4 regions of the Serratia nevei genome follow, and region 1 is predicted to be linked to each of the others. Evidence: predicted binding sites of a transcription regulator. Region 1 holds the regulator's gene; each other region holds the start of a gene.
The links. The regulator Fur, encoded in region 1, represses iron uptake genes when iron is present. The targets are predictions, from matches to a motif close to ATAATAATGAGAACNACTATCAA.
Positions count from the first base shown of each region.

Region 2: ftnA (non-heme ferritin) is a predicted target of Fur. The motif match lies at 1,875-1,897, and genes of this name have one in related genera.
Region 3: sufA (Fe-S cluster assembly scaffold SufA) is a predicted target of Fur. The motif match lies at 1,489-1,511, and genes of this name have one in related genera.
Region 4: exbB (tol-pal system-associated acyl-CoA thioesterase) is a predicted target of Fur. The motif match lies at 1,658-1,680, and genes of this name have one in related genera.

Region 1 covers NZ_CP149940.1:1,239,101-1,246,937, reverse strand. The annotation lists gene seqA (replication initiation negative regulator SeqA) at 5-547, opposite strand; gene ybfF (esterase) at 772-1,545, shown strand; gene ybfE (LexA regulated protein) at 1,802-2,089, shown strand; gene fldA (flavodoxin FldA) at 2,354-2,893, shown strand; gene fur (ferric iron uptake transcriptional regulator) at 3,223-3,669, shown strand; gene V8N38_RS05820 (beta-N-acetylhexosaminidase) at 3,915-6,572, opposite strand; gene chiQ (ChiQ/YbfN family lipoprotein) at 6,586-6,912, opposite strand; gene chiP (chitoporin ChiP) at 6,959-7,837, opposite strand, start outside.
Region 2 covers NZ_CP149940.1:2,061,470-2,069,306, reverse strand. The annotation lists gene copD (copper homeostasis membrane protein CopD) at 1-492, opposite strand, end outside; gene yobA (CopC domain-containing protein YobA) at 495-911, opposite strand; gene ftnA (non-heme ferritin) at 1,204-1,722, opposite strand; gene V8N38_RS09940 (DNA polymerase III subunit theta) at 2,067-2,297, shown strand; gene pip (prolyl aminopeptidase) at 2,331-3,284, opposite strand; gene dksA (RNA polymerase-binding protein DksA) at 3,480-3,905, opposite strand; gene exoX (exodeoxyribonuclease X) at 4,330-4,998, shown strand; gene V8N38_RS09920 (S9 family peptidase) at 5,036-7,069, opposite strand; gene V8N38_RS09915 (tellurite resistance TerB family protein) at 7,138-7,791, opposite strand.
Region 3 covers NZ_CP149940.1:2,299,605-2,307,441, reverse strand. The annotation lists gene sufB (Fe-S cluster assembly protein SufB) at 1-1,052, opposite strand, end outside; gene sufA (Fe-S cluster assembly scaffold SufA) at 1,067-1,438, opposite strand; gene V8N38_RS11120 (hypothetical protein) at 1,966-2,370, shown strand; gene menI (1,4-dihydroxy-2-naphthoyl-CoA hydrolase) at 2,416-2,832, opposite strand; gene V8N38_RS11110 (FAD-binding and (Fe-S)-binding domain-containing protein) at 2,829-5,885, opposite strand; gene ydiK (AI-2E family transporter YdiK) at 6,131-7,231, shown strand; RNA gene rprA (antisense sRNA RprA) at 7,489-7,598, shown strand; gene ppsA (phosphoenolpyruvate synthase) at 7,708-7,837, opposite strand, start outside.
Region 4 covers NZ_CP149940.1:4,612,291-4,620,127, reverse strand. The annotation lists gene metC (cystathionine beta-lyase) at 126-1,322, opposite strand; gene exbB (tol-pal system-associated acyl-CoA thioesterase) at 1,754-2,734, shown strand; gene exbD (TonB system transport protein ExbD) at 2,738-3,160, shown strand; gene V8N38_RS22105 (substrate-binding domain-containing protein) at 3,216-4,259, opposite strand; gene V8N38_RS22100 (sucrose-6-phosphate hydrolase) at 4,281-5,690, opposite strand; gene V8N38_RS22095 (sucrose-specific PTS transporter subunit IIBC) at 5,690-7,060, opposite strand; gene V8N38_RS22090 (carbohydrate porin) at 7,124-7,837, opposite strand, start outside.

The DNA of each region.
Region 1 (7,837 bases):
TAAATTAGACGGTACCGCAAACTTTCTCGATCAGTTCCGCCGGGAACTGCATGGCCTGCATGATGTGTTCAATCATGCTGCGTTTGCGGCCGGTATTGGTATTGGTGATCACCCAGTAAGGGGTGCCCGGTACATGCTTCGGCTTGGTATGCGTGCCGTTGGCCAGCAAGGTCTGCTGATCGCCGGCGAAATAGGTGCGGGTACGGCCGGTCAACGCCTCGGTGGCGGCGGCGAAACCGGCGGCATCGAGGGTATACAGGGTGGACAGCACCAGCATGAAACGGTTGACCGCTTTGTTCTGCTCGGCATATTCATCCGACAACAGCAGCTCGCGCATGGCGCGCACGCGATCGCGCGGACGCTGCGCCGGCGCCGTTTTTTCCAGCTCGACGGACTGCGGCGCACTGGCGGCAGGCAACGCGCGCACCGGTTGCCCGGCGGTGAATTTCAACATGCGGCGTAAAATATCGGACGCGCTTTCACCGATGTGTTGCGTGTGGCTGGCAATATAACGGTAAAGCTCTTCGTCGACTTCAATAGTTTTCATCTTTATCCAATACTGTTTTTTCTACTTAGAACCTGAAGCCAGATCCTGCATTCAAGCCATGGGATTATAAGGTTAAAAGCGCTGGGGCGAACACAACAATGTGCCTCCGGACGGAAAATGCAGACTAATACCTATAGCCGGCACTGCCAAGCCCGCGCCGCGAAAATTCCGCATGATTCATCGTGCGATTCAATCATGATACCCTAATCTGAATCTCTCTCAGTATGAACTTCGCCATGAAATTACATTATCAACTGCTGGCCGCCGAGTCAGACGCGCTGCCGGTGCTGCTGATCCACGGGCTGTTCGGCAATCTGGACAACCTGGGCGTGCTGGCGCGCGATCTGCATAAACAGCACACGGTGATCAAGGTCGATCTGCGCAACCACGGCCTCTCCCCGCGCGCCGACGACATGAACTACCCCGCCATGGCGCAGGATCTGCTGGCGCTGCTCGACGAACTGCAGCTGGAAAAAGCGATCGTCATCGGCCATTCGATGGGCGGCAAAGCGGCGATGGCGCTGACCGCCATCGCGCCCGAGCGCGTCGCCAGGCTGATCGTCATCGACGTCGCGCCGGTGAATTACCAGACCCGCCGCCACGACGAGATCTTCGCCGCGCTGAAGGCCGTCAGCGCCGCCGGCATCACCCAGCGCCAGGCGGCTGCCCAGCTGATGCGCGACTACCTGCAGGAAGAAGGCGTGATCCAGTTCCTGCTGAAGTCCTTCCACAACGGCGAATGGCGCTTCAACCTGCCGGTGCTGATCGAACGCTACGAAGACATCACCGGCTGGCAGGAAGTCCCGGCCTGGCCGCATCCGACCCTGTTCATTCGCGGCGGCCTGTCGCCGTACGTGCAGGACAGCTACCGTGCGGACATCGCCCGCCAGTTCCCGCAGGCCCGCGCGCACGTCGTCGCCGGCACCGGCCATTGGGTGCACGCCGAAAAACCGGAAGCGGTGCTGCGCGCCATTCACCGTTTCCTCGACGAAGCCTGAAAAACGCACTCACCTGGCGAAAAAACGCGCTAAAGATAACGGCTTAGCGCGTTTAGCCCGCAGTTAGGCATTGTCGTCGCTCCATCTGCTGGGGTAATATGGCGCGCTATAATTTTGCCACCGCGCCAGCGCGTTCGCGAACGCCGGTTCGGGGGTGAATTTGGGTTAGGGTTTATTGGCCCGAAGTGTGTTAACCGATGCCTCCGGAAGCGTGCGAGCGCTTTTTGATGCAAACTCCCTTGCAGTACCGCTACCTATGGCAAAAGAACAAACGGATCGCACGACGCTGGATCTGTTCGCAGATGAACGCCGTCCGGGGCGCCCGAAAACCAACCCGCTTTCCCGCGATGAACAGCTTAGAATCAATAAGCGCAATCAGTTACGGCGCGATAAAGTGCGTGGATTGCGGCGCGTAGAGCTGAAAATCAACGCGGATGCGGTGGACGCCCTGAACAAACTGGCGGAACAGCGCAACATCAGCCGCAGCGAACTCATCGAGCAGATGCTGTTGGCACAACTGGCGGAAGAACAGCCGGAACATTGATCTCTTCGGCCGCACGCGCGGCGCGGCGTTAAGGACAACGCCGGATCGACCACGCTTTTCTTCATTCTCCGGCATCGCATAAATGCGATAAAACCCCGGCGCCACTTTCTGGCATGATACGCATTTACCGGTAAGAGACTGCGCCTGTCGGCGCCCGCCCCGGAGGCGAAAGGCTCTTGCCATGGCATCATTTTAATCGGCGTCAGCGGCGGCAGTGCCGGCGTCGAGTAATGCAATTACTTGAATTTAAAGGTTATACGCGATATGGCTACTGTAGGCATTTTCTTTGGCAGCGACACTGGCAATACCGAAAACATTGCCAAAATGATCCAGAAAATTCTCCAGAAACAGTTTGGCGACGACGTCTCTGAAGTGCATGACATCGCTAAAAGCAGCAAAGAAGACCTGGAAGGGTTCGATATCCTGCTGCTGGGTATCCCGACCTGGTACTACGGTGAAGCGCAGTGTGACTGGGATGATTTCTTCCCGACGCTGGAAGAAGTCGACTTCAACGGCAAACTGGTGGCGCTGTTCGGCTGCGGCGACCAGGAAGACTACGCGGAATACTTCTGTGACGCGATGGGCACCATCCGCGACATCATCGAACCGCGTGGCGCGGCCATCGTGGGCCACTGGCCGACCAAAGGCTACCACTTCGAGGCCTCCAAAGGCCTGGCGGACGACAACCACTTCATCGGTCTGGCGATCGACGAAGACCGTCAGCCTGAGCTGACCAACGAGCGCGTGGACGCCTGGGTCAAACAAATCGTCGAAGAGCTGAGCCTGGCCGATATCGTCGGCTAAGCCCCGGCACTGGCGAAAGGTTGAACAAAGGCCCTGTAAAGTGCATAGTGTGCCCACAGGGCCGTCATCGGCAGCAGGGATTGCTGCGATAGAAGCTACAGATTTGTAACTTCCCACCCCGTCACGGTAGACTGAGATATCGGTTTATCCCATCCATCAAGGCGTTGCATGCAAAACATGCAATAGTGCAATTATATCTTTGTTAACAACCGGCGGTTTCCATTTAGTACAACCGGTTCTATAATGAGACGCATTAACTCTTTGTGCCGACCGATGCCACAGGCGAGTACGCCTCAACTTGATTAGCATAGTAACAGGACTGAATTCGCATGACCGACAACAACATCGCATTGAAGAAGGCCGGCTTAAAAGTCACGCTTCCGCGACTCAAAATCCTGGAAGTACTGCAAAATCCGGAATGCCATCACGTCAGTGCGGAAGATTTGTACAAAAAACTGATTGATATGGGCGAAGAGATCGGGCTGGCAACGGTTTATCGCGTACTGAACCAGTTTGACGATGCGGGCATTGTGACACGTCACAATTTCGAAGGCGGCAAGTCCGTGTTCGAGCTGACCCAACAGCATCACCACGATCACCTGATTTGCCTGGACTGCGGCAAAGTGATCGAATTCAGCGACGAATCCATCGAAGTGCGCCAGCGTGACATCGCCAAGCAGCACGGCATCAAGCTCACCAACCACAGCCTGTACCTGTACGGCCACTGTGAAACCGGTGACTGTCGCGAAGACGAAACGCTGCACGACAAGAAATAAGCCTGACCGGCTATGAAAAACCGCCTCACGCAGAGGCGGTTTTTTTATGCCTGCCGTGCAAAGGGCAAAAAAATCCCCGGACAAGCCGGGGGAAAATCATGTCATGAAATATCACAATTGCAGCGGCACTGCTACTCCACGTACTACTCTCACTACAACGTCCGCCCTACGCCGACACGCGCGGGCGAACGCATTCCCCCTTCGTTATACGGCCGCCGCCAGGGCAGCAGGCCGTTGCACCGGGCTTAGACCTTCTCGGCGCGGCTGTAGCGCTTGCCGTCCGGGCTAACCGAACGCACCTGCACCTCACCGGACACCGCAGGCTTGGCCTTGGCGTCATAGCGCTGCCACTGCTTGCCGCCGTCGGTGGAGTACTCGATGCCCAATCCCGGCAGCGCGATATTCGCCTCCAGCTTGCCGCCCGCTACGCGTGCGCCCGGCACCGGCAGACGGTAAGCGACGCCACCTTTGTCCAGCTTGGCCAGTTCACGCTGCCCCAGGATATTGGCGAAGCGCAGCCAGTCTTTCTCCAGCGTCTTGGTATCGACAAAGTGGGTTTCCCCGCCTTTGTATTCGCGGCCGGCGCGGTAGTCCTGCTCCCAACCGGCGCGGTGCCAGGCGCGTTCAGCCACCGACAGCGCGCGTGGGAAAATCATGTATTCCATCTGCGGATCGGTGCGCTGGGTTTCGCTCCACAGCTGAGCGGACAGCCCGTAGGCGCCCGGCCACGGCTTGTCGCTCTTGGCGTTGAAGTGGTTGCCGTCGCGGTCGACCGAAGTTTCCGCGTTCTGCGGCATGTTATCCGGCGCGAAGCTGAACACCTTGCGCTCGTCGCTGAAGCGGGTACCCCAGTAGTAACCGCGCTCGTCCGGGTTCACCTCGTAAGGGAAGTCCATGTAGACGTAGTCCGGGTTGGAAACCACCACTTCATACCCTTTGTTGGCCCAGTCGTTGACGCTATCGAAACCGCCCCAGTACAGGGTATCCCAGAAGTTGACGCCCACGCGCGAGGTGGCGAACGCCTTCGCGTTCTCGGCGTCTTTCAAGCCATCCTGCCAAGCCTGCATTCTGTCGATGCCGTGCGCCTTCACCAGCTTGCTGACCTCTTGGCCGAAGTAGCTCGGCAGATGCTCCATGTCGGCCACCTTGCCTTCTTTGATCATCGTCTGGCACACCTGCGACTTGGCCCACGGCTTGTCTTCGTTGCTCTGATCGATGATGCCTTTGCCCGGCTCCGGTTTCGCCTTGTCGGTGTAGCCGGCGCCCAGGCGAATGTTTTTCGCTTCGTCGCCGCCGAAGTGCCAGGTCTTGATCGGCTGGCCGGCCTCTTTATGCATCTGGGCGATCTCGCCGATCACCTTGTCGACAAAACGCTGGGAAGAATCCAGGCACGGGTTCAGGTAGCTCTGGCGGTTAAAGAACTGCACGGAGGTGGTGTTGGAGGTATCGGTCGGATCCACCAGGCGGAATTCGTTGGCCTCTTGCTCTTTCCCGGCGGCATGCAGCTTTTTATAGCGCGCTTCCATCGAGACCACCGCGGCGCGGGCGTGTGCCGGCATGTCGATCTCCGGGATCACTTCAATCTGGCGTGCCTGGGCGTATTTGATGATGTCGATATAGTCCTGACGGCTGAAGAAGCCGCCGTAGACGTCCGGCCCCTGGCCGTACTGCGGCAGCAGACAGGTGGTTTCGCTCAGATCGTGGCAGCGCTGGCCGCCGACCTCCGTCAGCTCAGGCAAACCGGGGATCTCGATGCGCCAGCCTTCGTCATCGCTCAGGTGGAAGTGGAATTTGTTGAGCTTGTAGGCCGCCATTTGATCCAACAGGCGCAGCACCGCGTCCTTCTTATGGAAGTTGCGCGCTACGTCGAGGAAAATGCCGCGATACTGGAAGCGCGGCGCATCGCTGGCGTCCAGCGTGGCGATCTTGCCGCTGCCGTCGCTCGGCACTAACGACAGGATCGACTGCAGCCCGTAGAACACCCCGGCCTGATCGAAGCCGATCACCCGCGCCTCTTTCTTGCCGATTTTCAGCTCATAGGCGCCCGGCACCGCCATCGCGCCTTTAAACTTGCCCGGCTGGATGTCGGTCTTGATCGGATAGCCGTTGGCCTGAACCGGCACGCCCAGCAGCGCGAAGCGCTGGTTGACGACGTCCGCCGCCGGCTTGACCAGCGTGCTTAGATCCGGCGATACCCCTTTGCGCAAATCGACGTCCTGCGCGTGAACCTTCACCTGCATCGGCGTCGGCACGATCTGGCCGCGCAGCGCGCCGGCAGGCAGCGTCTGCAGATCGGCATTGCTGACAAAGCGCGAAGCCGGCGTCATCAGAATGTTTTTGTCGTCCTTGGTGCGCTTCCACTGGTCGCCGGTGAACGGCGCCACAAACTGGTCCAGGTTTTCGGTGTCGGTATTCGCCAGCATTTTCGGCTTGGCGTCGCCGGACGTGGCATACCAGCGCGGCAGGAAGTCGTTTCTGAACAGCTGCCAATATTCGGCGACCACCGGGATTTCCACCGCCTTACCGGCCGGGAAGCCGCTGAATTTGGCGGTCGGCTCCAGCTTGTACAGATCGCCGGTGAGGTGAGCAATCTTGAACTGGTCGTTGTCTACCCGCAGGGTCTGGCGCGGGCTGTGGAAATAGATGACCCAGTCTTTACCGTCGATCGCCTGGCCGTCGTTGCTGAGGGTGAACAACACCCGGTTGCATGAGGCCCAGTCGGCGCCCAGCGCCGCGCAATCCACGCCGTTTTCGCCGGCGCGGTTATCCAGCATTTTTACGTTCAGCTTCAGCTGGCTCAGCTGATCCACCAGCTGTTGATCGGCCATGGCGTTTCCCATGCCGCCCAGAAATCCCATCGTTGCCGTCAACGCGGCTAATGCGCTCAGTTTGAATGCGTTCATGTTCTTGTCCTTCTTAATTATTGTTATCGCGAATTTCTTGCCACAGCTTGCCGCACTTGGCGTCGTAAGCCTGACCGTTACCGCTGTGCACCGCCATAATGCAGTTCTGATAATCCATCACCCGCACCGTTTCCTGCGCGGCGAACTGCTGGTGCTGCTTCTCTTGTTTCAGCACGTTCAGCACCGCCTTACAGGGTTGCAGACGCTCCGGCGAACCTTCGGCGGTGTTGATGCAGGCGCTGTAAGCCTGCTTCAATTTGGCATCTTCCGGCGGTGCGGCGGGTTGCGCACAGGCGCTCAAGGCCGCGGCGGCCGCCAACATCAGCATGATTTTTTTCATCGTTGAATTCCCTTAACTGCCCCCGGCGGCGAGGCCGGGGAACGCATCAGAAGATGGTGAATGGCGCGATGACCATGAACTTGACGTCTTTCTCGTCCTGGAAGATGTTGCCGTAACCGCCGCCCCAGCTCGGGATGTTGGTGTGGTTGTCATACTGGGTGTAGTGCAGCTTGATCAGGGTGCCCTTGGCGCGCCCTTCCTGGATGGTGTACATCGCGTCCAGGCTCCAGGCGCTTTCCTTCAGGCGCTGGCTCTGATCGTAGATCGGGTTGGTGCTCGGCTTGGCGTCCCAGGCGTAAACGTAGGAGCCGCCGACCGCCATGCCCGGCAGGTTCCAGTTGCTGAGGTCATACATCACGCCGGCGTACACCGCTTTCTCACCGTTGGCGTTAAAGTCGGAGCGGTTATCCCACCACACGTCCAGACGACCGTTGGACGAGGCGTAGGTCGGGGTCATGCGCTGCAGGAAGAAGCCCTGGTTGCCTTCCGCCTTGACCATGGTGCCTTCCAGACGCCAGTTGAACTGCCCGGTGGTGTAACCGAAGGTCAGCGCCTGCAGCCAGGCCAGGCCGTCGTAGATGCTGTTCGGATCGTTCTTGTCGCTGATGCGGTCTTCCGCACCGTAGAACTGGTAACTGGTGGTCAGCGGGTTGCCGAGCACATCGAATTTGTAAGACGCCTTGGTGAAGTATTGATTCACATAACCCTGCGCCTGGCCGAAGGCGGCTTCCAGCACCAGATCGTTTTTGAAATCGTACTTGGCGCCCAGCGAGTGCAGGTAGGAGACGCGCGTTTTCTTATCGTTCTGGCGGAAGTCGTCCATCTCGATATGCCACGGCGCCTTGTATTTATCGGTCCACATGTAGGAGAAGCTCAACGCACCGGCGTCGCCGTAGTCGAACTTGGCGCCGGCTTCGGCCCCCTG
Region 2 (7,837 bases), 820 kb from region 1:
GCCGAACCAATAACCGGCGGCCAGCAGGTGCACCGCATGGTTGGCGCGGTGCAGCACGCCCAGCGTGCCTTCGTGCATCGCCGCGTGGCCGATGAACGCCAGGCTGACCAGCAGCAACGCCGAACACAGCGCCAACGCCTGCGCGCGCGGCCGTTCCGGCAGCAGCAGGCTCAGGATCGCCAGCAGCGACAGGCCCAGATGCCAGCGCCACACTTCGCCGAAGGTGGTGCCGAGCACCGCCCACCAGACCTCCAGCCGCCAGGCGTCTTCCCAACCGTCGCCCATTTGCCCGGCTTGAATGGCCAGCAGCGCCACGGCGGAAAGCCCGGCAATCCAGGTGCCGGCAAGCAGCAGCGGGCGCACATCGCGGGAGAGGATCGGGGAGAGGCGCTGCGGTGACAATAAGGCGGTGAACAGACTGATGCCGAACATCAGCATCACCGCCGCAAAGTGCACCAAGCGACACAGAACGAACAGGGTCGCCAGACTCACGATCAGTTTACGGTGAAGCTGTACTGGCCTTTGGTTTTATGCCCGTCGACCGAAACCACATGCCAGCTGACGTTGTATTTGCCCGCGCTCAGTTCGCCTTCGATCGGCACATTGACCTGGGTGTTGTTGTTCGGATCGAGCTGCAGCTTGCCGGTTTTCACCACGGCGTTGTCTGGGCCGGTGATTTTCACGCCGCTGAAGTTCGGCTCGATGCCTTCGGAGAAGCTGAGGGTCAGCGCTTTCGGCGCCGGGCTGACGCTGGCGTCGGCCTTCGGCGTTTCCACTTTCAGATGGGCGTGCGCCAGCGCTTGCTGCGAAGACAGGCCGACGAACAGGACGAAAACGGTGGAAAGCAGGCGACAGGAGGAACGAATTTTACCGATCACAGTGGTATCCCTTAACAGTATAAAGAGGGTCATAAGGGTTAAGGCCACAGCCAAGGCGATGTATCAGCGGCCCCAACCCACCGCAAGTGATTGCGCCACGGGTAAACAGAAAAACGGGTTGTATCGGCTAACCCGCTGTTTTGACTCTACCATCCCTGTAGCGTATCGCGGTAAATCATAACGACCACGCTGCGGCAAGTCGAGCGCATCACTGGCATTTTGCGATCCGGCAGCACGTATCGCCGCATAACCGCGATAAACGCAGGGTAAAAAAAACCGCGCGTCAGGCTCGCCCGCGCGCGGTTTTTCGGTGTTCTGATGCGGATTAAGCCTGGCCGTTGCCGCCCTGGCCCATCGCGCCCATTTTCTTCAGATCTTTGTCGATGAAGAACAGGCCTTTGCCGCTGGTGCCCACCAGCGCCAGCTTATCCAGCACGGATTTGAACAGTTTCTCTTCTTCGTGCTGCTCCGCCACGTACCACTGCAGGAAATTGAAGGTGGAGTAATCGTGTGCGGTCATAGCGGCGTGCGCCAGTTCGTTGATCTGACGGGTGATCAGCTGTTCGTGTTCGTAGGTCTGCTGGAACACGTCCGCCAGCGATTCGAACGTCACCGGCGGTGCGGCGATGCTGCCCAGCAGCGGCAGAGAGCCGGTGTCGCTCAGGTAGTCGAACAGACGTTGCATATGCTGCATCTCTTCCTGAGAGTGCTCTTTAAGAAATGCGGCGGCGCCTTCAAAGCCTTTATCGCTGCACCATGCGCTCATCTGCAGGTACAGGTTGGCGGAGTAGAACTCCAGATTCAGTTGCTCATTCAGCTTTTGAGTCATTTCTTGCGTCAGCATAATGATTCCTTTTATTTTGCAGGTCATGAATTTAATTTCCGCGCATTATGCCCTGCCGCCGTGAAAATAAAAACACCTTATTTACACTCAAATCACATTAATTATAAAAATCATATATATCAATAAATTAAAATATCAACACCACATTGAGAATTAACATGATAATTATTTTCATCTTTTATTTTAATCAAAAAGCGAATCATTCTTATTTAAAAGAATAAATAGATTGCATTACTCCCGGATAAATATCGCCCACGGCAGCGGCGCAACGGGCTTGCCAAGCGCCCCCGGGTGGATTACCTTCTGCGCAGGTTCAAAGCGGCAAAGTAAGTAAGGAGCATAGCGTGGGTTACAATCTGGCCGAACTGTCTAAAGAAGAGATGGACCGGGTGAACGTGGATCTCGCCGCCTCAGGCGTGGCGTACAAAGAGCGCTACAACATGCCGGTGATCCCGGAAGTGGTGGAGCGTGAGCAGCCGGAAGTGCTGCGCGACTATTTTCGCGAGCGCGTGGCGTACTACCGCGCGGAATCCCACAGGTTTTCGCGCCTGCCGTACGAGCCGAAGGTCAAATAACAAAAAACCCGCCGTAACGGCGGGTTTTTTACGTCACTTGCCGGCGAACCGGTCGGTGGCGATCATCAGCTGGTGCAAGATGCCCGGCTCATCAAACGAATGCCCCGCCCCTTCCACGATATGCAACTCCGCTTCCGGCCAGGCCTTGGCCAGATCCCAGGCGTTCTGCACCTGGCAGGCCATGTCATAGCGGCCGTGGACGATCACCGCCGGAATATGGCGGATCAGCGGCACGTTGCGCAGCAGCTGGTCGTCGCTCTCCAGGAAACCCAGATGGGTGAAATAGTGGTTTTCAATGCGGGCGAACGCCAGCGCGAAATCATCCTCGCCGAACGAAGCGGATTCGCGGCTCGGCAACAGCGTCACCGTCTCCCCTTCCCACACGCTCCACAGCTTGGCCGCTTCGAGCTGCACCTGCGGATCGGCCGAAGTCAGCCGCTGCCGGTAGGCGGCGATCACGTCTTTACGCTCGTCATCCGACAGAATGGACAGCACGCGCGCCCATTTGTCCGGGAAGAAGCGTGACGCGCCGTCCTGGTAATACCAATGCAGTTCCTGCTTACGCAGGGTGAAGATGCCGCGCAGCACCATTTCACTGACGCGCTCCGGGTGGGTCTGCGCATAGGCGAGCGCCAGCGTCGATCCCCAGGAACCGCCGAACACCAGCCATTGATCGACGCCGGCCATGTCGCGCAGCCGCTCGATATCGGCCACCAAATGCCAGGTGGTGTTGTTGTCCAGGCTGGCGTGCGGACGGGAGCGGCCACAGCCGCGCTGATCGAACAGCAGCACCTTGTAGCGTTCCGGATCGAACAGCTGACGATGATGCGGGGAGATGCCGCCGCCCGGCCCGCCGTGAATGAAGACCGCCGGTTTACCGTTCGGGTTGCCGCTCAGCTCCCAGTAGATCCGGTGGCCATCCCCAGTGTCCAGCCAACCGCTGTCGTATGCTGCTAACGGCGGGTACAAACCTCGTAATTGTTCCATGGCGCTTTCCGTCTCTCTGTGAGTCATGCTTTCATCAAAGCGGAAGCCGCCCGGCAGGTCAACGGTAAAACCCGAAAACTCGAACGCGCGCCGAGAACTCGGCGCGCGTTTGCTCAAAATCACAACGACCTGCCTGCAAAATGCCCACAGGTCCGATCGGTTGAGGGGCACATTCGCCCCCCCGGCGGGACTCAATTAGCCACCTTTGCGCATATGCGGCTCACGCATCTCCTGTGCGGTTTTCGCCTCGATGCTCAGCTCCGCCGTCGGGCGCAGCAGCAGGCGCGCCAGCCCGATAGGTTCGCTGGTTTCCCGGCAGTAGCCGTACTCGCCGTTCTGCAATCGCGCCAGCGCCGCGTCGATTTTCGGCAGCAGGCGGCTTTCGCGATCCAACTGGCGGAACAGCAGGCGCAGATCCTCTTCGCGCGCCGCCTTGTCGGCTTCATCGCCCGTCGCTTCACCGCCGTCGATCTCTTTTTTCAGCTCATCGATGTGCAGCAGCAACTTTTGCCGCTCGTCCTGCAACCGTTGGCGGAAAAACGCCCGTTGAACCGAGTTCATATAATCAGAATCCGGCATGGCCAGCAGTTGCTGCGCATCCGGTAACGTCATGACTGTCATTGCGCTCTCCCAACACCAAAAGTGTAACATTATAACATAATATTTATTTTTAGCACCCGGTCATCCAAAAACAAAATTTCATGCACAAACAGCCGGTTAACCTAAACCTGCACTTTGCCGCTTGCATCCTCTTGGCTTTAGGCGGTTAATGGCTGAGCAAGCCACCCAATCATAGGTAACGAGAGGCCATCATGAGTAAGGGAATGGATAGCAAAAAGAATGCGAAGAAGAAGCCGTTGAAAACCCCAGCTGAGAAACGTGCGGAGAAACGCGCCAAAAAAGCGCATCCGTCTGGTGAGTAAGCGTCCTTCCATCCGTCATTAAACCCGCCAAGGCGGGTTTTTTATTGCCTGTAGTGAGGGTGCGGTTGGCACGGCCGCCTGTGCCGGTTAAGCTGAGGGCTGACGGCAACGCGGAGGAAAACATGACGTTACGCGTAATAGATACCGAGACCTGCGGGCTGGACGGCGGCGTGGTGGAAGTGGCCTCCCTCGATCTGCTCGACGGTCAATTGACCAACCCGATGAGCGATCTGGTCAGCCCGGATCGCCCCATCAGCCTCGACGCGATGGCGATTCATCACATCACCGAGCAAATGGTGGAAGGCAAACCGCGCATCGCGGTGGCGATCGGCCGCTATCAGGGCAGCCCCTACTACGTGGCGCACAACGCCGCTTTCGATCGCGGCGTGCTGCCGGAGATGAACGGCGCCTGGATATGTACCCTCAAGCTGGCGCGCACGCTGTATCCGGACATCAAGTACGGCAACCAGTATCTGCGCTATGCGCTGAAACTGGACGTGCAGCTACCGGCGGACGCCACGCTGTACCCGCACCGCGCGCTGTATGACTGCTACGTCACCGCCGCGCTGCTGCAACGCATCATCAAGGATTCGGGCTGGACGCCGGAGCAAATGGTGCAGATCACCGAACAACCGGTGCTGCTGAAGAAGTTCAAATTCGGCAAATATCGCGGGCAGGAGATCGATCGCATCGCCCAGGAAGATCCCGGCTATCTGCGCTGGATGCTGAAATCCATCGACGATCTGAGCCCGGACATGAAGCACACGCTGAAATACTATCTGATTGGCTAACACGGCGGGCGGCACAGAGGCCGCCCGCCGAATGCCGTTACTCCGCCAGCGCCAGAATGAAGGCGTACTCCAGCGCAATATCCTCATAGGCCTTGAAGCGCCCGGACTTGCCGCCGTGGCCGGCATCCATGTCGGTATACAGCAGCAGCTGCCGATCGTCGGTTTTCAGTTCGCGCAGCTTGGCCACCCACTTGGCCGGCTCCCAATACTGCACCTGCGAATCGTGCAGGCCGGTGGTCACCAGCAGATGCGGGTATGCCTGCGCCTTCACCTGATCGTACGGGCTGTACTGCTTGATGTAGTCGTAATAGGCCTGCTCGTTCGGGTTGCCCCACTCGTCGTATTCGCCGGTGGTCAGCGGGATCGACTCGTCCAACATGGTGGTCACCACGTCGACGAACGGCACCTGTGCCACCACGCCGTGGAACAGCTGCGGCGCCTGGTTGATTACCGCCCCCATCAGCAGGCCGCCGGCGCTGCCGCCCATGGCGAACATCCGCTTGCCGTCGCCGTATCCCTGGGCGACCAGCGTTTCAGTCACGTCGATAAAATCGTTGAAGGTGTTCTGCTTGTTGAACAGCTTGCCGTCTTCATACCACAACTGCCCCAGCTCGCCGCCGCCGCGAATGTGCGCCAGCACGAACACGAAACCGCGATCGAGCAGGCTCAGGCGGCTGGCGCTGAACGCCGGATCCATGCTGCTGCCGTAGGAGCCGTAGCCGTACACCATCAGCGGGTTGGCGCCGCGCTGGAAGCTGTCCTGGCGATACACCAGCGAGACCGGCACCTCGACGCCGTCGCGCGCCTTCACCCACACCCGCTCGCTGCGGTAGTTTTCCGGCGTGAAGTTCTTCACTTCCTGCTGTTTGAGCATCGTCCGCTCGCCGCTGTCCATGTTCAGCTCGTACAGCGTGGTCGGGGTGGTCATCGACGAATAGCCGTAGCGCAGCAGCGCGGTCTCCGGATCCGGGTTATACGCCAGCCAGGTGGTGTAAGTCGGATCGTCGAAGGCGATGCGCTTCTCTTCGCCAGTCTGCCAGTGGATCTGGCGCAGCAGCGTCAGGCCGGCGCTGCGCTCCTCCACCACCAGCCAGTCGCGGAACAGGCTGAAGCCCTCCAGCATCACGTCGGCGCGCGGGGCGATCAGCGTCTGCCACTGCGCTTCGTCCGCCTGTTCGCTTTGGTACAGGCCGAAGTTCTTGCCGTCCTTGTTGGAGCGGATGTAGAAATGCTGGTGATAGTGATCGATGGCGTACTCATGATCCTTGCGGCGCGGCACGAACAGCTGCGGCTTGGCGTCCGCACGATCGGCGTCCAGCAGCAGGATCTCCGAGGTGGTGGTGCTGCTCAGGTGGATCAGGATAAAGCGCTCGGAGGTGGTCTTCTCCAGCCCGACGTAGAAAGTATCGTCCCGCTCTTCGTAAATCAGCTCGTCCTGCTGCGGATCGCTGCCCACCACGTGACGATAGACCTGATACGGCAACAGCGTCTTGGCGTGCTTGCGCACGTAGTACACCGTCGAGGAGTCGTTGGCCCACTCGAAGCTGCCGGAGGTGTTCTCCAGCACTTCGTCCGCCCAGCTGCCGTCGGTCAGGTTCTTGAAGCGAATGTCATACTGGCGGCGCGACAGGAAATCCTCCGCCACCCCCAGCCGCTGGTTGTCGGGGCTGACGTCCAGCCCGCCCAGGGTGTAAAACTCGTGGTTCTCGGCGCGCTGGTTGCCGTCGATAAGCACCTCCCAGTGCTCGCTCTCGGCCTGCGGCTGGCGCACGGAAATCGCGTATTCGTTGCCCGGCTCATAGCGTGTCTGATAGCGATAGCCGTGGCGCACGTAAGGCACCGAATGTTCCTGCTGCGGAATGCGCGCCACCATCTCTTCGTACAGAGTTTCGCGCAGCGCCTGCTGCGGTTTCAGCATCGCATCGGTGTAGGCGTTCTCCGCCTGCAGGTAGTCCAGCACCTGGCGGTCTGCGCGCTCGTCGTCGCGCAGCCAGTAATAGTCATCCACGCGCGTGTCGCCGTGGATGGTGATGGGATAAGGGCGTTTTTCCGCTTTCGGTGGGGTCATCATTGCTAAATCATCCGCTTACATAGATTGCGGCAAGAGTGACACGATTCCCCCCGGCTTGCCAAGCGGCGCTATGCCAGCTCGCGTTTTTTCTCGTTGACGTCGCTCTCGATGCCCTGCTTGACGTCCGCCGGGATCTTCAGCGCCTGCGCCAGCGCATCGAGGTAGCCGCGCTCCATAAAGTGGTCGACGTCGATCACCAGGCAGCTCAGATAGTAAACCTCCAGCGCCTCGTCTTCGTTTTGCACGCTGCGGGCGATCAATTCCGGGTTGAGCGGCTGATCGAGCGCTTCCTGCACCCAGCTCTGCGCCTCCTCCCCCACCTGCAGCTGCGCCAGGCTGTGATCGATGGCGCGCTGCTCGTCGGCATCGATATGGCCGTCGCTCTTGGCGGCGAACACCAGCGCCTGCACCAAGCGTTTGGCGCGCAGATCCACCGGGGTGGTTTGCAAACCGAACTGCGGTTCGCCCTGATGGGTCTCCTTCACCCGCTGCTTGTACTTGTTCCACAGCACCGCCCCCACCGCCGCACTGCCGCCGACGATCAGCGCATTTTTGCCGAACTTGCCCACCAGCTTGCGCGAGGATTTGTTGGCCAACAGCACGCCGACCAGGCCGCCCAGCGCCGTGGGCGCCAGCAGCTTGCCGATGCCTTCTGCTCCGCCCATCGCGCCGGCCTTCTGCCCGATCAACGTTTGAATCTGCTGCATCCAGTTACTTTTCATCATCTACCCCTTGCGTGAAAAAGCGCGGCGCGCAGGCGCGGCCGAA
Region 3 (7,837 bases), 1.1 Mb from region 1:
AGCGCCACCGAGAAGAATTCGCCGATCGAATTGTCGCCCTGCAAAATCACGCTCGGGTATTTCCAGGTGATGGCCGAGCCGGTTTCCGACTGGGTCCAGGACATTTTCGAGCCGGCGCCTTCACACAGCGCGCGCTTGGTGACGAAGTTGAGGATGCCGCCCTTGCTCTCGCCGCCGGAGAACCAGTTCTGCACCGTCGAGTATTTCACTTCGGCGTCTTTATGCAGGATCACTTCCACCACCGCCGCGTGCAGCTGGTAGCTGTCGCGCACCGGGGCCGAGCAGCCTTCGATGTAGCTGACATAGCTGCCTTCGTCGGCGATCAGGATGGTGCGCTCGAACTGGCCGGTTTTGGCGGCGTTGATACGGAAATAGGTCGACAGCTCCATCGGGCAGCGCACGCCTTTCGGCACATAGACGAAGGTGCCGTCGGAGGCCACCGCGGCGTTCAGCGCAGCGAAGAAGTTATCGTTGGAGGGCACCACGCGGCCCAGGTACTGACGCACCAGGTCCGGGTATTCCTGGATCGCTTCGCCGAACGAGCAGAAGATCACCCCGCTCTCCGCCAGTTTTTCACGGTAAGTGGTAGCGACCGAGACCGAGTCGAAGATGGCGTCCACCGCCACCTCGCTGCCCTCGCGCACCGGCACGCCGAGCTGATTGAACGCCAGCTCCACTTCGCTGGTCAGGTAATCTTTTTCCGTCGCCGCGCCCGGTTGCTGCTCGGCGCCGGGTTGCGAACCGCAGGCATCGTCGCAGCTGCCGCAGGACGGCGCCGAATAGTAACTGTAGTCCTGGTAGTTCAGGCGATCGTAATTGGCCTTCAGCCAGTGCGGCTCTTCCATCTGCAGCCAGGCGCGGTAGGCCTCAAGGCGGAATTCCAGCATCCACTCGGGTTCGTTGCGCTTGGCCGAGATGGCGCGCACCACCTCTTCGTTGATGCCTTTGGCCAACTCATCGGTTGCCAGCTGGGTGAAGAAACCTTCTTTGTAGCGACCTTCGCTGACCCAAGCCTGCACTTCATTAGGCATTTCTACATTGCTTCGTGTCATGTTGATTGCATCGCTCAAACGCCAAAGCTCTCGCCGCACCCGCAGGCATGCTGAGCTTTAGGGTTATTGAATTTGAATATCTGATTCAGCCCTTCGCGGACATAATCTACCGTGGTGCCGTCGATGAACGGCATAGCCTTCAGCGGCACATAGAGTTTGGCGCCGTCGCGCTCAAACAGCAGATCGTCATCGGCGGGTTCGCGGGTCAGATCCAGCACATAGGCAAAGCCGGCGCAGCCGGATTGTTTCACCCCTAGCTGCAGCCCTTTCACCTGCGGATCCTGCTGCATCAGTTTCGTTATTTGTCGTACGGCGCTGTCGCTGAGCGAAATGCCTTGCCAGACATTTTCATCCAGAGAAAAAGTGCCGACATTTTCCGTTTGCATAGGGTCTACCTCACACTCGTGTTTGGCCACAGCCAATCTGGGTTGCTTATATGTTAGTGATAACGATTATCACTTCAACCGTTTGTTTTGCGGGGGTATCCGCCGCGAGCGCGGTTTTTCGCTGCGGCGCGCGGCAAGCCAACGGGACACCCGTGGCGGCTTGCGGCGTCAGGCGGCAAGGTGTGCATGCTATCCCTATGAATTCGTTATCTATCCTGCATCACCGTACCGCACTCCCCGGTGGCCCGTCAGCGTTACAGCGCTGCGGTGCGTTGCCGATCTAAACATTCATAGAAAATACCTATTTCTGCATTCTGTCTGTCGTAAATGTGCGTTTATCGGCATTTCGTGGCGCGGCGCAAGCGCGCGGCCCTCAGGTTAAAGTTTAGTCGCTCAGGATTAAGTTGGGTCGGCGGCGGTCTTTTACCCTCCTGAGCAATAAAAAAACGCCGCGCCGGGATTGATCGGCAACGCGGCAGTTTATATGATAATGATTATCATTCAATTTGAATTTGAGCGCGAAGCCAATGACTCTTTCGATCAACGCATGGTTGCTGGGCAAGATTGATGAATACAAATTCAGCGTGCGCGACGCCACGGTGGACTTTTATATGGCCGAAGCGGCGCTGCGGCGCCCGGAATGCAATATCGACCATCTGAAGCGGTACAACAGCGTCAGCCTCACCATGGCCAATCTGTGTCTGGAGAACGGCGACGACGACAGCTACCTGCACGCGCTCAGCAAGCTGCACAACCGGCTGATCGTCGAGATCAACAACCCACAGCGCTGCCAGCTGTTTCGGGTGCAAAGCTACCACTTCGCCCGCCACACGCTGACGCTGATCTGCCAAAAATATGCAATGGAAGGCACCTGGGAGAAGGCGAACGCGTTTCAAAAGGACTTCGTCAAACGCGTGCCGTTTCAGCTGTAAGGCGAAAGGCTCCGCAGGCCGAACGCCTGCGGAAACCGGCGGGAATCAGTCGATGACCGCCGTGGTCAGACGCGAGGTGCAGCACAGCCGATCGCGCGCGTCGAAGATCTCGATTTGCCACACCTGATGGCGACGGCCGACGTGCAGTGCGCGACACACCCCGCGCACCTGGCCATCGAACACCGCGCGCAGGTGGTTGGCGTTGATCTCCAGCCCCACCACTTTCTGCTCGCCTTCGCTGCACAGGTAGCCGGCCATCGATCCCATCGACTCCGCCAACACCACCGATGCCCCGCCGTGCAACAGCCCGAACGGCTGCCGGGTGCGGCCATCGACCGGCATGGTGGCCTCGAGGAAATCTTCGCCCAGTTGGGTAAACTCGATGCCCACATGGCTGACCATGCAGCCGTCGCCGGCGCGGTTCAGCTGCTCCAGCGATGTTTCACGTTTCCACAATTTCACTCAATCATCTCCAGAAGTGCCTGTAATGGGTGGCGCACGCCATTGCCCTCGATGCGTTTCACCTGGCTGCGGCAGGAATAGCCGGTCGCCAGGCAGCGCTGCCGCGGCAAACGCTGCAGCGTCGGATGCCATGATAGCTCATAAATGCCGAGCGAGTTTTGCAGGTTCTTGGCTTCATGGCCGTAAGTGCCCGCCATGCCGCAGCAGCCGACGCTGACGTTCTCCAGTTTGGCGCCGAATCGGGCGAAGATCGCCGCCCACTGTTGGCCGCTGGCCGGCAGCGCGGTGGTTTCGGTGCAGTGGCCGAACAGATACCACGGCTCGCCGGTCGCCGGCTGTTCGGCGCGATCCGCAATCCGCTGCTGCAGCCATTCATGCACCAGCTGCACCTGGAAATCGCCGCGTTCGGCACCGAGGATCTCGCGGTATTCGTCGCGGTAGCACAGCACCAGCGCCGGATCAACGCCCACCAGCGGCATGCCGAGCTGCGCCACACGGTTGAGGAAATCGGCGGTTTTGCGCGCGGTACGGGCAAAGCGCGTCAGGAAACCTTTCACATGCTGCGCCTTACCGTTCGGCGAGAACGGCAGCAGCACCGGTTGATAGCCGAGCTTCTCCACCAGCCTGACAAAGTCCGCCACCACTTTGGCGTCGTAATAGCTGGTGAACGGATCCTGGACGATAAGCACGTGTTCTGCGCGCTGCTCGGCGCTCAGCCCTTCCAGCTGCTCCAGCGTCAGCGTGGTCGCGCGGTGGCCGGACAGCTGCTGACGCAGCGTCGGGCTGGACAGCAGCGGCAGATCGACCATGCCGATGGCGTTGCGGCTCATCTCCCGCAGCCACGGCTGGCGGAAGAAGAAGTTGAACACCTTCGGCGCGCGGGCCATCAACGGGGTATAGCTCTCCACACCGGCGACCATGTAGTCGCTTACCGGGCGCAGATAGCGGGTGTGGTAGAGCTGCAGGAAGCGCGAACGGAATCCCGGCACGTCAATCTTGATCGGGCACTGGGTGGAGCAGGCCTTGCAGGCCAGGCAGCCGGACATCGCCTCTTTCACTTCGTGCGAGAAGTCATACTCGCCCTTGCCCGCGTGCCAGCTGTTGCGGGTCTTTTCGATCAAACCGCGCAGGCTGACTCGCTGCTGCGGCAACTGTTTTTCCAGCGCCAAAGGATCGACGCCCTGCTCGGCCAACAGACGCAGCCACTCGCGCACCAGCGTCGCCCGCCCTTTCGGTGAATGAATGCGGTTGCCGCTGATCTTCATCGACGGGCACATCGGGCTGCGCACGTCGAAGTTGAAGCACAGGCCGTTGCCGTTACACTCCAGCGCGCCGCGGAATGAGGTGCGCACCTCGACCGGGATCTGGCGATCGAAGGTGCCGCGCTTGACCGCGTCCACCTGCATCATCGGCGCATCCACCGCCAGCGGCGAACAGATCTTGCCCGGGTTCAGGCGGTTATCCGGATCGAATGCCGCCTTGATGCGGCGCAGCTCTTCATACAGCGTTTCGCCGAAGAACTCAGGGCTGTATTCCGCGCGGAACCCCTTGCCGTGCTCCCCCCACAGCAGGCCGCCGTATTTGGCGGTCAGCGCCACCACCCGATCGGAGATCTGCTTCATCAGCACCTCCTGCTGCGGGTCGCACATGTCGAGCGCCGGGCGCACGTGCAGCACCCCGGCATCGACGTGGCCGAACATGCCGTAGCTCAGGTGGTGGTCGTCGAGCAGTTGACGGAATTCGACGATATAGTCCGCCAGGTGTTGCGGCGGCACGCAGGTGTCCTCGGCGAACGGAATCGGCTTGGCGCGCCCTTTGGCGTTGCCCAGCAGCCCAACCGCCTTCTTGCGCATGTTGTAAATGCGCTCGATGCCCGCCAGATCGCCGCAGATTTGGTAACCGATCACGCCGCCCTGCCGCTGCGCGATCAGTTCGTCCAGCCGTTGGCACAGGGTTTCCATCTGGCCGTCGATCAGCGCCCGATCGTCACCGGCGAACTCGACGATGTTCAGCCCGAGCATCTCTTTATCCGGCACGTCGGCGATCAGTTCGTTCACCGAGTGCCAAACGATGTCTTCACGCGCCAGGTTCAGCACCTTGGAATCGATGGTTTCCACCGACAGCGCCTTGGCTTCGACCATAAAGGGTGCATTGCGCAGCGCCGAGTCGAAGGAGTCGTATTTTACGTTAACCAAACGGCGCACTTTCGGCAGCGGCGTGATGTCCAGCCGCGCCTCGGTGATAAACGCCAGCGTGCCTTCGGCGCCGGTCAGGATGCGCGTCAGATCGAAGGTTTGCAGATCGTCGCTCAGCACGTGGCGCAGATCGTAACCGGTGAGGAAGCGGTTGAGCTTGGGGAATTTCTCCAGGATCAGCGCACGCTGCTCGCGGCAGCGGTTGAGCACCGTGCGGTAGATGCGCCCTTCGGCGGTCTCTTCCAGAGCAATCGTTTCCGCCAGCGCCGTCGGCATAGCGCGGGTGTCGATCATCTCGCCGCCGAGCAGCACCGCCCGCAGGCCTAATACGTGATCGGAGGTTTTGCCGTACACCAGCGAGCCCTGGCCGGAGGCGTCGGTGTTGATCATGCCGCCCAGCGTGGCGCGGTTGCTGGTGGACAGTTCCGGCGAGAAGAAGTAGCCGAACGGCCGCAGGTATTGATTCAGCTGATCCTTGATCACCCCGGCTTCGACTTTTACCCAGCCTTGTTCGACGTTGATCTCCAGAATGCGGTTCATATGGCGCGACATATCGACCACGATGCCGGTATTGAGCGACTGGCCGTTGGTGCCGGTGCCGCCGCCGCGTGGGCTGAAGGTCAGCGTCTTGAATCGCTCTTCCCCGGCCAGGCGGGCGATCAGCGCCACGTCGGCGGTGGAACGGGGGAACACCACCGCATCGGGCAACAGCTGATAGATGCTGTTGTCGGTGGCCATCGTCAGCCGGTCAGCGTAGCTGGTGGCGGTGTCGCCGTTGAATCCGTTTTGCTTCAGTGCTTCCAAAAAGTCGAGCACCCGTTGAACGAGGCCGGGCGCCTGAGAAATCTGTGGGATCATTCGCTTTTTTGACCCTGTCCGTCTATTTTTTATGCGCTGATGTACGCTGAATCGGGCCTTTAATTCAGACCCACCCTATTTTTTAGTGACACTAAAAACTAACATACTCGTTTAGTGAAGGCATTCACATTATTACCGCCCTGCGAGCGCCGCCACAGGCGGCCGCCCGGCGGTGAGAAACCGACCGACAGGCACCCCGATTCCCCGGTGCCAGGGATTTAATTGACCAGGATGAGAAGCCACTGATGCCACTCCCGCAATCGCGTTACGACTTACCGCGAATTATTTTCGGCGTGCTGTTTATCGCCATCATGATCGTCGCCTGTTTTTGGGTGATCCAACCGTTTATTCTCGGCTTCGCCTGGGCGGGCATGGTGGTGATCGCCACCTGGCCGCTGCTGCTCAAACTGCAAAAACTGCTGTGGGGCCGCCGTTCGCTGGCGGTTTTGGTCATGACCCTGCTGCTGATCCTACTGTTCATTCTGCCAATCTCCCTGCTGATCAGCAGCGTGGTGGATAACAGCGCGCCGCTGATCGCCTGGGCCAGTTCACCGGGCAAGCTGCACATTCCCGACCTCGCCTGGCTGCAGTCCGTGCCGATGATCGGCGACAGGCTCTACACCAGCTATCACACGCTGGTTAACGCCGGCGGCGCCGCGCTGCTGGCGAAGGTGCAGCCGTACTTCGGCCAGACCGCCACCTGGTTCGTGGCGCAGGCGGCGCATATCGGCCGTCTGCTGCTGCACTGCGCGCTGATGTTGCTGTTCAGCGCATTGCTGTATGCGCGCGGCGAGCAGGTGGCACTGGGTATCCGCCACTTTGCGGTGCGCCTCGGTTCTGCGCGCGGCGATGCGGCGGTGCTGTTGGGCGGCCAGGCGATCCGCGCCGTCGCGCTGGGCGTGGTGGTGACGGCGCTGGTACAGTCGGTGCTGGGCGGTATCGGTCTGGCGGTGAGCGGCATTCCGGCCGCCACCCTGTTGACGATGCTGATCTTTATCTGCTGCGTGGCGCAATTGGGGCCGCTGTTGGTGCTGGTGCCGGCCATTATCTGGCTGTACTGGCATGGCGATACCACCTGGGGCACCGTGCTGCTGGTCTGGAGCTGCGTGGTAGCCACGCTGGATAACGTGCTGCGCCCGGTGCTGATCCGCATGGGCGCCGATCTGCCGCTGCTGCTGATCCTCTCCGGCGTTATCGGCGGTTTGCTGGCCTTCGGCATGATTGGCCTGTTCATCGGTCCGGTGGTGTTGGCGGTATCTTATCGCCTGCTGACCGCCTGGATGAATGAAGCGCCGGAGCCGACCACCGCGCCGGAGCAAGTCATCGAAGATCTGGAAAAACGCTAATCCCCCCCTTCCGCCCGCATCGTCGGGCGGAATATTTCGCCCCGTCATTATTCCTACCTCATTCGAGTAATATCTACGCCAAATATAATGCCGCCCTATATTGATTGGGGCTCGGCGAATGAAAGGTGCAATGTAAATCCCTGTTTATTGCAAGCGGCAAAAAGAGATAACGACCGCAAATAAAATGTGATGCCGCTATCGATTAGGATGATTCTTAATGACTAGTCGCGTTCAAAAATCTAGTATTATGGCCATCTATTGCTTCAAATCACTGATTTTAAAGCAACCTTTCTGAACTATGTAATGCCATACATGTGAATTGCTGTGTGTAGTCTTTGCCCATCTCCTACGGTGGGCTTTTTTTTATTCTTTTTTCGCCAAATTGATTATTTTACGCGCCGTTATTTACATTCAGAAATAAAAAGGCCGCAGCGTAAACTGCGGCCTGGCGTTAATGCCTTAGCGATGCCGAGACATTATTTCTTTTTCGACAAATTGATCCAGGTCTGCACCACGGTGTCCGGATTGAGCGACAGGCTGTCGATGCCCTGCTCCATCAGCCACTCGGCGAAGTCTTCGTGGTCGGATGGGCCCTGGCCGCAGATG
Region 4 (7,837 bases), 2.0 Mb from region 1:
GGTTGCGCCCGGGGTCACGTTCTCCAGGGTGCGGCGGTTACCGTATCTGACAGTTACCCGGATAGTGTACCGCTAATAGCTTAAGCCGACATTAAACGAGACGAAGAAAATTAGCGGAATCCGCCTTAGCGCACGCCGTTGAGGCGATCGAAACCGGCCGCCAGATCGGCGATCAGGTCTTCGACGTTCTCCAGGCCGATGTGCAGGCGCACCAGCGTGCCGGAGAAATCGACGCCGCCCGCCGGACGGATCGCTTCCAGCTCTTCCGGCTGGTTGGCCAGGATCAGCGACTCGAAGCCGCCCCAGGAGTAGGCCATGCTGAAGTGGCTGAAGTTGTCCAGGTAGGCGGCCAACTGCGCATCGTCCAACCGCTCTTTCAGCACGAAGGAGAACAGCCCGTTGCAGCCGCTGAAGTCGCGGCGGTAGAACTCGTGGCCCTTGCAGCTGGGCAGGGCCGGGTGATTGACCGTCGCCACTTCCGGCCGTGCTGCCAGCCAGTGGGCGACTTCGATGCTGCTGCGTTCGTGCTGCTTCAGGCGCACGCTCAGGGTGCGCAGGCCGCGGCTCGCCATGTAGGCGGTGTCGGCATCCACCATTTGCCCCATCAGGTAGGAGTACTCGCGCAGCCGATCCCAACAGCGCGCGTTGGCGACGGCGGTGCCGAGCATGTAATCGGAATGGCCGATCAGGTATTTGGTGCCGGCCTGAATCGAAATGTCGATGTCGAAATCCAACGCCTTGAACAGCACGCCCGCCGCCCAGGTATTGTCGATCATGATCACCACCTCCGGCGCCACGGCGCGAATGGCCTGCACCATCGCCGGAATGTCCTGCACTTCCAGGGTGATGGAGCCGGGGGATTCCAGGAACACCACGCGGGTATTGGGTTGGATCAGCGTGGCGATGTCGGCGCCGATCAGCGGATCGAAATAGGTGGTGCTGACGTTCATGCGGCCGAGGATATGGGTGCAGAAATCCTGGGTCGGTTCGTACGCCGAACCCGTGACCAGCAGGTGATCGCCGGCGCCGACGAACGACAGGATCGCATTGGCCACCGCCGCTGCGCCGCAGGGGTACAGCACGCAGCCGGCGCCGCCCTCCAGCTCCACCATCGCATCCTGCAGGGCAAAGTGGGTCAGCGTGCCGCGTCGGCCGTAAAACAGCTCGCCGTGGGCGCGCTGCGCGGTGGCATGCTTTTTGGCGGCGACGGAGTCGAAAACCAAAGAAGAGGCGCGTTGCGTGACGGGATTGACGGAGCCCTGGGTGTAGCGTTTGCCGCGGCCGGCGCCGATCAGCGTGGTTTCGATGTGTTTTGACGTCATGGTACCTGGCTCACCTCTGGTTGCTCTGCACGTGCCCGTTTACGATAGCCCTTACGTTAGCATGAGTTAATATAGCCATCCAGACGTTTTAACTTCCAGATACAGAAACGGCTATAATTGGCTGCCGAGCACGCCTTTCTCGCCTCATCCTTCTGCCGGGGGGCGAGAGAGAAGCCCATTCCTCGGTCAAGACGCCGTTCGGCAGCGCGGCCTTGTTGCGCCGTTGTGGGAGAAAAGTAACGAAATAACCCCATAAAAGGGGCGTTTGGCGGTGAACGGGCGCGGATTGGCGCTTTGCGGCGGGGCTGGCTAAAATTTTCTCGTTTATTTGGTAAATAATAATGAGAACTACTATCAATCCCCGGTTGGTTTGATATGATCGCACGCTGAATTATTCCTTAATTTTGATCGGTAATGGGTGGAGGCACAGCGTGAAAACGGCTGGCAAGAATTTAAATCAAGGATCGTTCGGCCAGGGCCGGGCGCAGTGGGGCAAGGCCTTCGGCCGCAGCCTGATGGCTTCTATGGTGCTGGTCGTGGGGCTGGCCGGCAGTGCGCAGGCAGCGCCGGCGGCCAATCCGGCCGTTACCGAAAGCGTTGCGCCGACCACCGCGCCTGCACCTGCTGCAGCCGCCGCGCCGGAGAGCATCACGCCGGTGAACCCGGCGCCAACGATCCAGCCACCGGAAACCCGCGGCATGGACCTGTCCGTTTGGGGCATGTACCAGCACGCCGACGCGGTGGTGAAAGCGGTAATGATCGGCCTGGTGCTGGCCTCGATCGTGACCTGGACCATTCTGTTCTCCAAAGGCAGCGAACTGCTGCGCGCCAAGCGCCGTCTGCGCCGCGAACAGCTGGCGCTGGCCGAAGTGCGCTCGTTGGATGAAGCCTCCGAGCTGGCGCAAAACTTCGGCTCGGAAAGCGTCAGCGCGGTGTTGCTGAACGATGCGCAAAATGAGCTGGAGCTGTCTGCGGAATCTAACGACAACAACGGCATCAAGGAACGCACCGGTTTCCGCCTCGAGCGCCGCGTGGCGGCCTACAGCCGCAACATGGGCCGCGGCAACGGTTTCCTGGCTACCATCGGCGCCATCTCGCCGTTCGTCGGCCTGTTCGGCACCGTGTGGGGCATCATGAACAGCTTCATCGGCATCGCCCATTCGCAGACCACCAACCTGGCGGTCGTGGCGCCGGGCATCGCAGAGGCGCTGCTGGCGACCGCGCTGGGCCTGGTCGCGGCGATCCCTGCCGTCGTTATCTACAACATCTTCGCCCGCGTCATCAGCGGCCACCGTGCCCAGGTGGGCGACGTGGCGGCGCAGGTCTTGCTGCTGCAGGGCCGCGATCTGGATCTGGCCGCGACGGCGGAAGCCAAGCGCTCACAGCACGCACACCAACTGCGGGCGGGGTGAGTCATGGCGATGCGCTTAAATGAAGATCTGGACGACAGCGGCGAACTGCATGAAATCAACGTGACGCCGTTTATCGACGTCATGTTGGTGCTGTTGATCATCTTTATGGTGGCCGCGCCGTTGGCAACGGTAGATATTCGCGTCGATCTACCGGCTTCTTCCGCCAAACCGCAGCCGCGGCCGGAAAAACCGGTGTTCCTGTCGGTGAAGGCCGACAAGCAGCTCTACGTTGGCGATCAGCCGGTGAATGCCGATCAGCTGACTTCGGTGCTGGATCAACGCACTCAGGCGAACAAAGAAACCACCATCTTCTTCCAGGCGGACAAGAGCGTGGACTATGAAACGCTGATGAGCGTGATGGACACCCTGCGTAAAGCCGGCTACCTGAAAGTGGGGCTGGTGGGCATGGAAGGCGCCGCCAAGTAGCGGCAGCAAAACGATAAAGGGCGCTCAGGCGCCCTTTTTTATTGATTCAGAAATATCACTCCCCGGCCAACAACGCCCGGGAACCGGCATGACGCCAGTGGATGCGGCCCGGCAGATAAAGAGCATGCTGTTCCAGCGGCCGCTCGTCGATGAGCGCGGTAACCTGGTCGAAGCTATGCTGCGCCAGCGCCCGGCAGTCTTGCGCGACCGTGTCTATCTTCAGCGTCATGCAATCGAACAGGTAGTGATCGTCGAAGCTGCACAGGTGGATGTCGCTCTCCATCAGCTGATGCTGCGTCAGATAACGCAACACCCCTTCCAGCAGGCCACAGGCGGCGGTGAACAGCGCTTTGGGCGGACGCCCCAGCTGTGCGCACAGCTGAGCGAACATCTCGTAACCTGAGCTGGGGTGGTAGCTGCCGTTGATGATCCATTCCGGTTTGCACGTTACGCCGGCGCGCTCCAGGCCAAGCTGGAAGCCGGCCAGCCGATCGCGGGTCGGTGAAATGCGCGGCTGCCCGCCGAGAAAATAGATCTCATCCGGATGTTGGCGCGCGACCTTTTCCACCAGGTCGGCGGTCGCATTAACCGAATCGGTGATCACCAGCGGCAGCTCGGAACCGGCGATCAGGCGGTCCATCTGCACCACCGGCAGCCCGACGTTGATCTTCTGGTATTCCGCGTCGTTCAGCTGGCTGGAGGCGACGATCAGGCCGTCGACCTGCCGTTGCACCAGACTGTTCACCGCCATCATCTCCTGCGCCGGGTTTTCATCGGTGCAGGCGATCAACAGCTGCAGACCGGCTTCGCGGCACAGCGTTTCCAGCTCGCGTGAGATCACCGCAAAGCCGTAGTTGGTCATCTCCGGTACCACCAGCCCCAGCGTGTGGCTGCGGTTGGAGCGCAAAGAGCGGGCGTGGATGCTGGGCTGATAATGGTGTTCGTGCGCCAGCGCCAGAATGCGATCGCGGGTGTCGTCGGACACCCGGTATTCCTTGCTGCGGCCGTTCAGCACCAGGCTGGCGGTCGATTTCGACACCCCGGCCAGCGTGGCGATGTCACTGATGGTAATGCGTTTATTTTTTTTCACTGACGCCATCTGAAGTCATCGGAGGATGCGTCATTCTAGCATGCATGGCGTCAGCGGCCAGTATTCCAACGCCAGCGCTGCGCTCCCGTTCAGCCGCAGTTGCGGTTCACCTGCCGGGAAGTAGCGCGCGCTCATCACCGCCTCGCCGTGGTTGATGAAGATTTCCACGCTGGAGCGATCGAACAGCAGCTGCAGATGCCTGACCGGGCCGCGCCAGTAACGGTGCTCCGGCCGGCCGTCGGCCAGAGAGGCGCGCGTCAGCTGCAGCCGCTCGCCGTCCCAGCTCAGCGTCATTGCGTCGCCAAAGGCGGCGCTGAACGCGCCCTGCGGCGTCAGCTGCAGCTCTGCGGCGCCCAGTGCATAGGCGGGGGCGTCATCGGCGCGGCCTCGCCAGTCTTCTCGCTCGCCGCGCAGCTGTTGCAACTCGCGCGCCGGGCGCTGGTGGAGGCGGCCATGCCGCAGCGACAGCTCGCGTGGGCAGGTCATGGTATGGATCCAGCCATAACGGCGCGTCGGATGGGCTTCTTCATCTTGCTCGGGCACGCCCATCCAGGCGAACAGCAGGCGGCGGCCATCTTCCGCCAGCGTTGTCTGGGGCGCGTAGAACTCGAAGCCGGCGTCCAGCTCGTGAAATTCGCCGTGGCTGAAGGCCGCCTGCCGATAATCCAGCTTGCCGAGCAGATAGCCGGCCTGATAACGGTTGAGGTAGCGTTCCGGCTGTGGCGCCAGCCCCTGCGGGCAGCAGATCAACACGTCGCCGCCGTCCAGCGAGAACAGATCCGGGCATTCCCACATGTAGCCGAATTCGCCCTGGTCGTTCAGGCCGGAACCTGCGATCTCTCCCAGCGCTTGCCAGTCGCGCAGATCGCTGGAACGCAGCAGCAACACCTTGCCGCGATCCTGCAAGTCACGCGCGCCGAGCACCATGTACCAGGCATCCTGATGACGCCACACTTTCGGGTCGCGTACGTGGCCGCTGTAGCCCTCCGGCAGCGGCAGCACCGGCCCGAGTTTGCGGTATTCGCCCCGATCGCTTGCCTGAGCCAGGCATTGGTAAGCGGTGCGTGAGCCGTCGGGGAATTTCACGTTGCCGGTATAGATCAGCGTGATTTTGTCTTCCGCCACCACCGCCGAGCCGGAGTAACAGCCGTGGCTGTCGTAACAGGCGCCCGGTGCCAGTGCGAGCGGCTGATGTTCCCAATGCACTAAATCGATCGACTGCCAGTGTCCCCAGCACTTGTTGCGATGATCGCAGCCCAGCGGATTCCACTGATAGAACAGGTGATAAACGCCGTTGTGCTGGATAAAGCCGTTGGGATCGTTCAGCAAGCCAACGCTGGGCGCCAGATGCCAGGCCGGGCGGTGCGGATCGCGCAGCGCGAGTGGCTGGCCGTTCATGACCGCCCGCAGAGCCTGTTTGATTAAGCTGAGTTCTTCCATCATTGCGCGTCCGTGTTGTATTTCAGCAGCAGGGAGAGCACGAAGGCGCTGCCAAAAGCGATTGCCAGGCCGATGATATAGCTGACCAGCGAACTGGCCTGCACGATCGCCATGCCGGGGATCGCCGTCAGCCCGACCGCGTTCATGCCGACATGGTTGGCCACTACCCAGGCGCCGCCGAGCGCGCCGCCCGCCAGCGCCGCCAGGAAAGGCTTCACGAAGCGCAGGTTGATGCCGAACAGCGCCGCCTCGGTGATGCCGAGCATGGCGGAAAAGGCCGAAGGCACCGCGATGGCTTTGATTTTGGCGTCGCGGGTTTTGAAATACACCGCCAGGCAGGCGCCGCCCTGAGCGATGTTGGCCATCGACCAGATCGGCAGCAGGAAGTTGACGCCGATATTGGGGTTGCCGAGCAACCCGGCCTCTACCGCATGGAAACTGTGGTGAATGCCGGTGATGACGATAGCGGAATAGAGGCCGCCGAACAGCAGCCCGGCGAACCACCCCGCATGGGCAATCAGCGTGCTGAGCACGAAGGAGATACCGTCGCCCAGCGCCCGGCCGGCGGGGCCGATAAACAGCAGGGCGACAAAGCCTGAGATGACCACCGTCAGGAACGGCGTCAGGATCAGATCGAGCGCGTTGGGGATCACCTTGCGCAGCCGCTTTTCCAGCACGCTCATGAACCACACCGTCAGCAGCACCGGGAACACGGTGCCCTGATAGCCGATCATGGCGATGTCCAGACCGAAGAAGTTCATGGTGTGGAACCCTCCGGCGACGCCCCAGGCGTTGGTCAGCGCCGGATGCGTCAGAATGCCGCCGAGCGTGGCACCCAGGTAGGGGTTGCCGCCGAATTCGCGTGCGGCGGTGAAGCCGATCAGAATTGGCAGGATAATGAACGCCGCCGAGCTGAACATATCCAGCATGATGAACAGCGCGCTGTTGGCATCGGCCCAGCCGTAGGTTTTCACCATACCGAGCAGCCCCATCAACAGGCCGGACGCGACGATCGCCGGGATGATCGGCACGAAGATGTTCGACAGCAGGCGGGCGATGCGCTGCAGCGGGTTGAGCTTTTTCGCCGCAATATCGGCGGCTTCGGCCTTGCTGGATTCGCTGACGCCCGCCGCCTTGATGAATTCCGCATGCACCTTGTTGACCAGCCCGGTGCCGAAGATCACCTGGATCTGACCGGCGTTGCTGAAGCAGCCTTTGACGCCGTCCAGTTTGCCGATGGCCTCTTTATCCACTTTGCTGTCGTCCACCAGTACCAGGCGCAGGCGCGTGGCGCAGTGGGCGGCGCTGGCGATATTCTCTTTACCGCCGAGCAGTGGCAACAGCGCGTTGGCGGTTGCGGTAATGTCCATGTTGTCCCCTTGCTAAATAAAAATGCCGCTGCGCAGTTTGCGGCGCAGCGACGTGAATCGATGTCAGAAGAAATACTTGAATCTGGCGCGCATGCCGTAACGTTGGTCGTTGTCGCCGTTGGCTATCTTGTTGTCGGCGTTGGCTTCCAGCAGCGAGACATAGGCCCCCAAATACAAATTGAAATTCTTCATATTCATAATGTTAGGTATCTGATACGACGCATGAACGGTGTGGATGTCGTAGTTGCCCGGTTCGCTGAGCGGGTTGTGGATATCGGCGGCGATCCCGGCGGTATTGAACTCTTTGATATTGTTATGGGCATAGATATAACCCAGTTCGAAGCGCCGCCACAGCACGTTCACGCCGGCGGTGAAGTCTTGCTCGCCTGACGCATCCAGATAGGCGGTGCTCAGGTTGGCCACCACGCCGTTGTCCGGATCGGCGGCGCTGTTGTTCCAGCTCATCGTCATGCCGTAGCCGTTGCGCTTGGACTGATCGACGAAGCGGCCCTGGCCGTCCTGATAGCCGTAGGCGTTATTCACCACGTTGCTTTCCATTGCCGCCGCGATGCTGAAGGCGTCTTTTTTCCAGGCGATCACCGGGCGCAAATAGGCGACGTTTTTCTTATTGTCCAGGGCGTTGCCGTGGTAGCTGTTGTCCTGGAACAGCGAAGTGCCGTCCTCCACCAGCGTGTTCAGCTCGAAATAGACATCACCGGCGTATTTGCTCAACATCAGGTTGCCGCCGCTGCTGCTGCGGCCGCGGCCTTCTTTCAT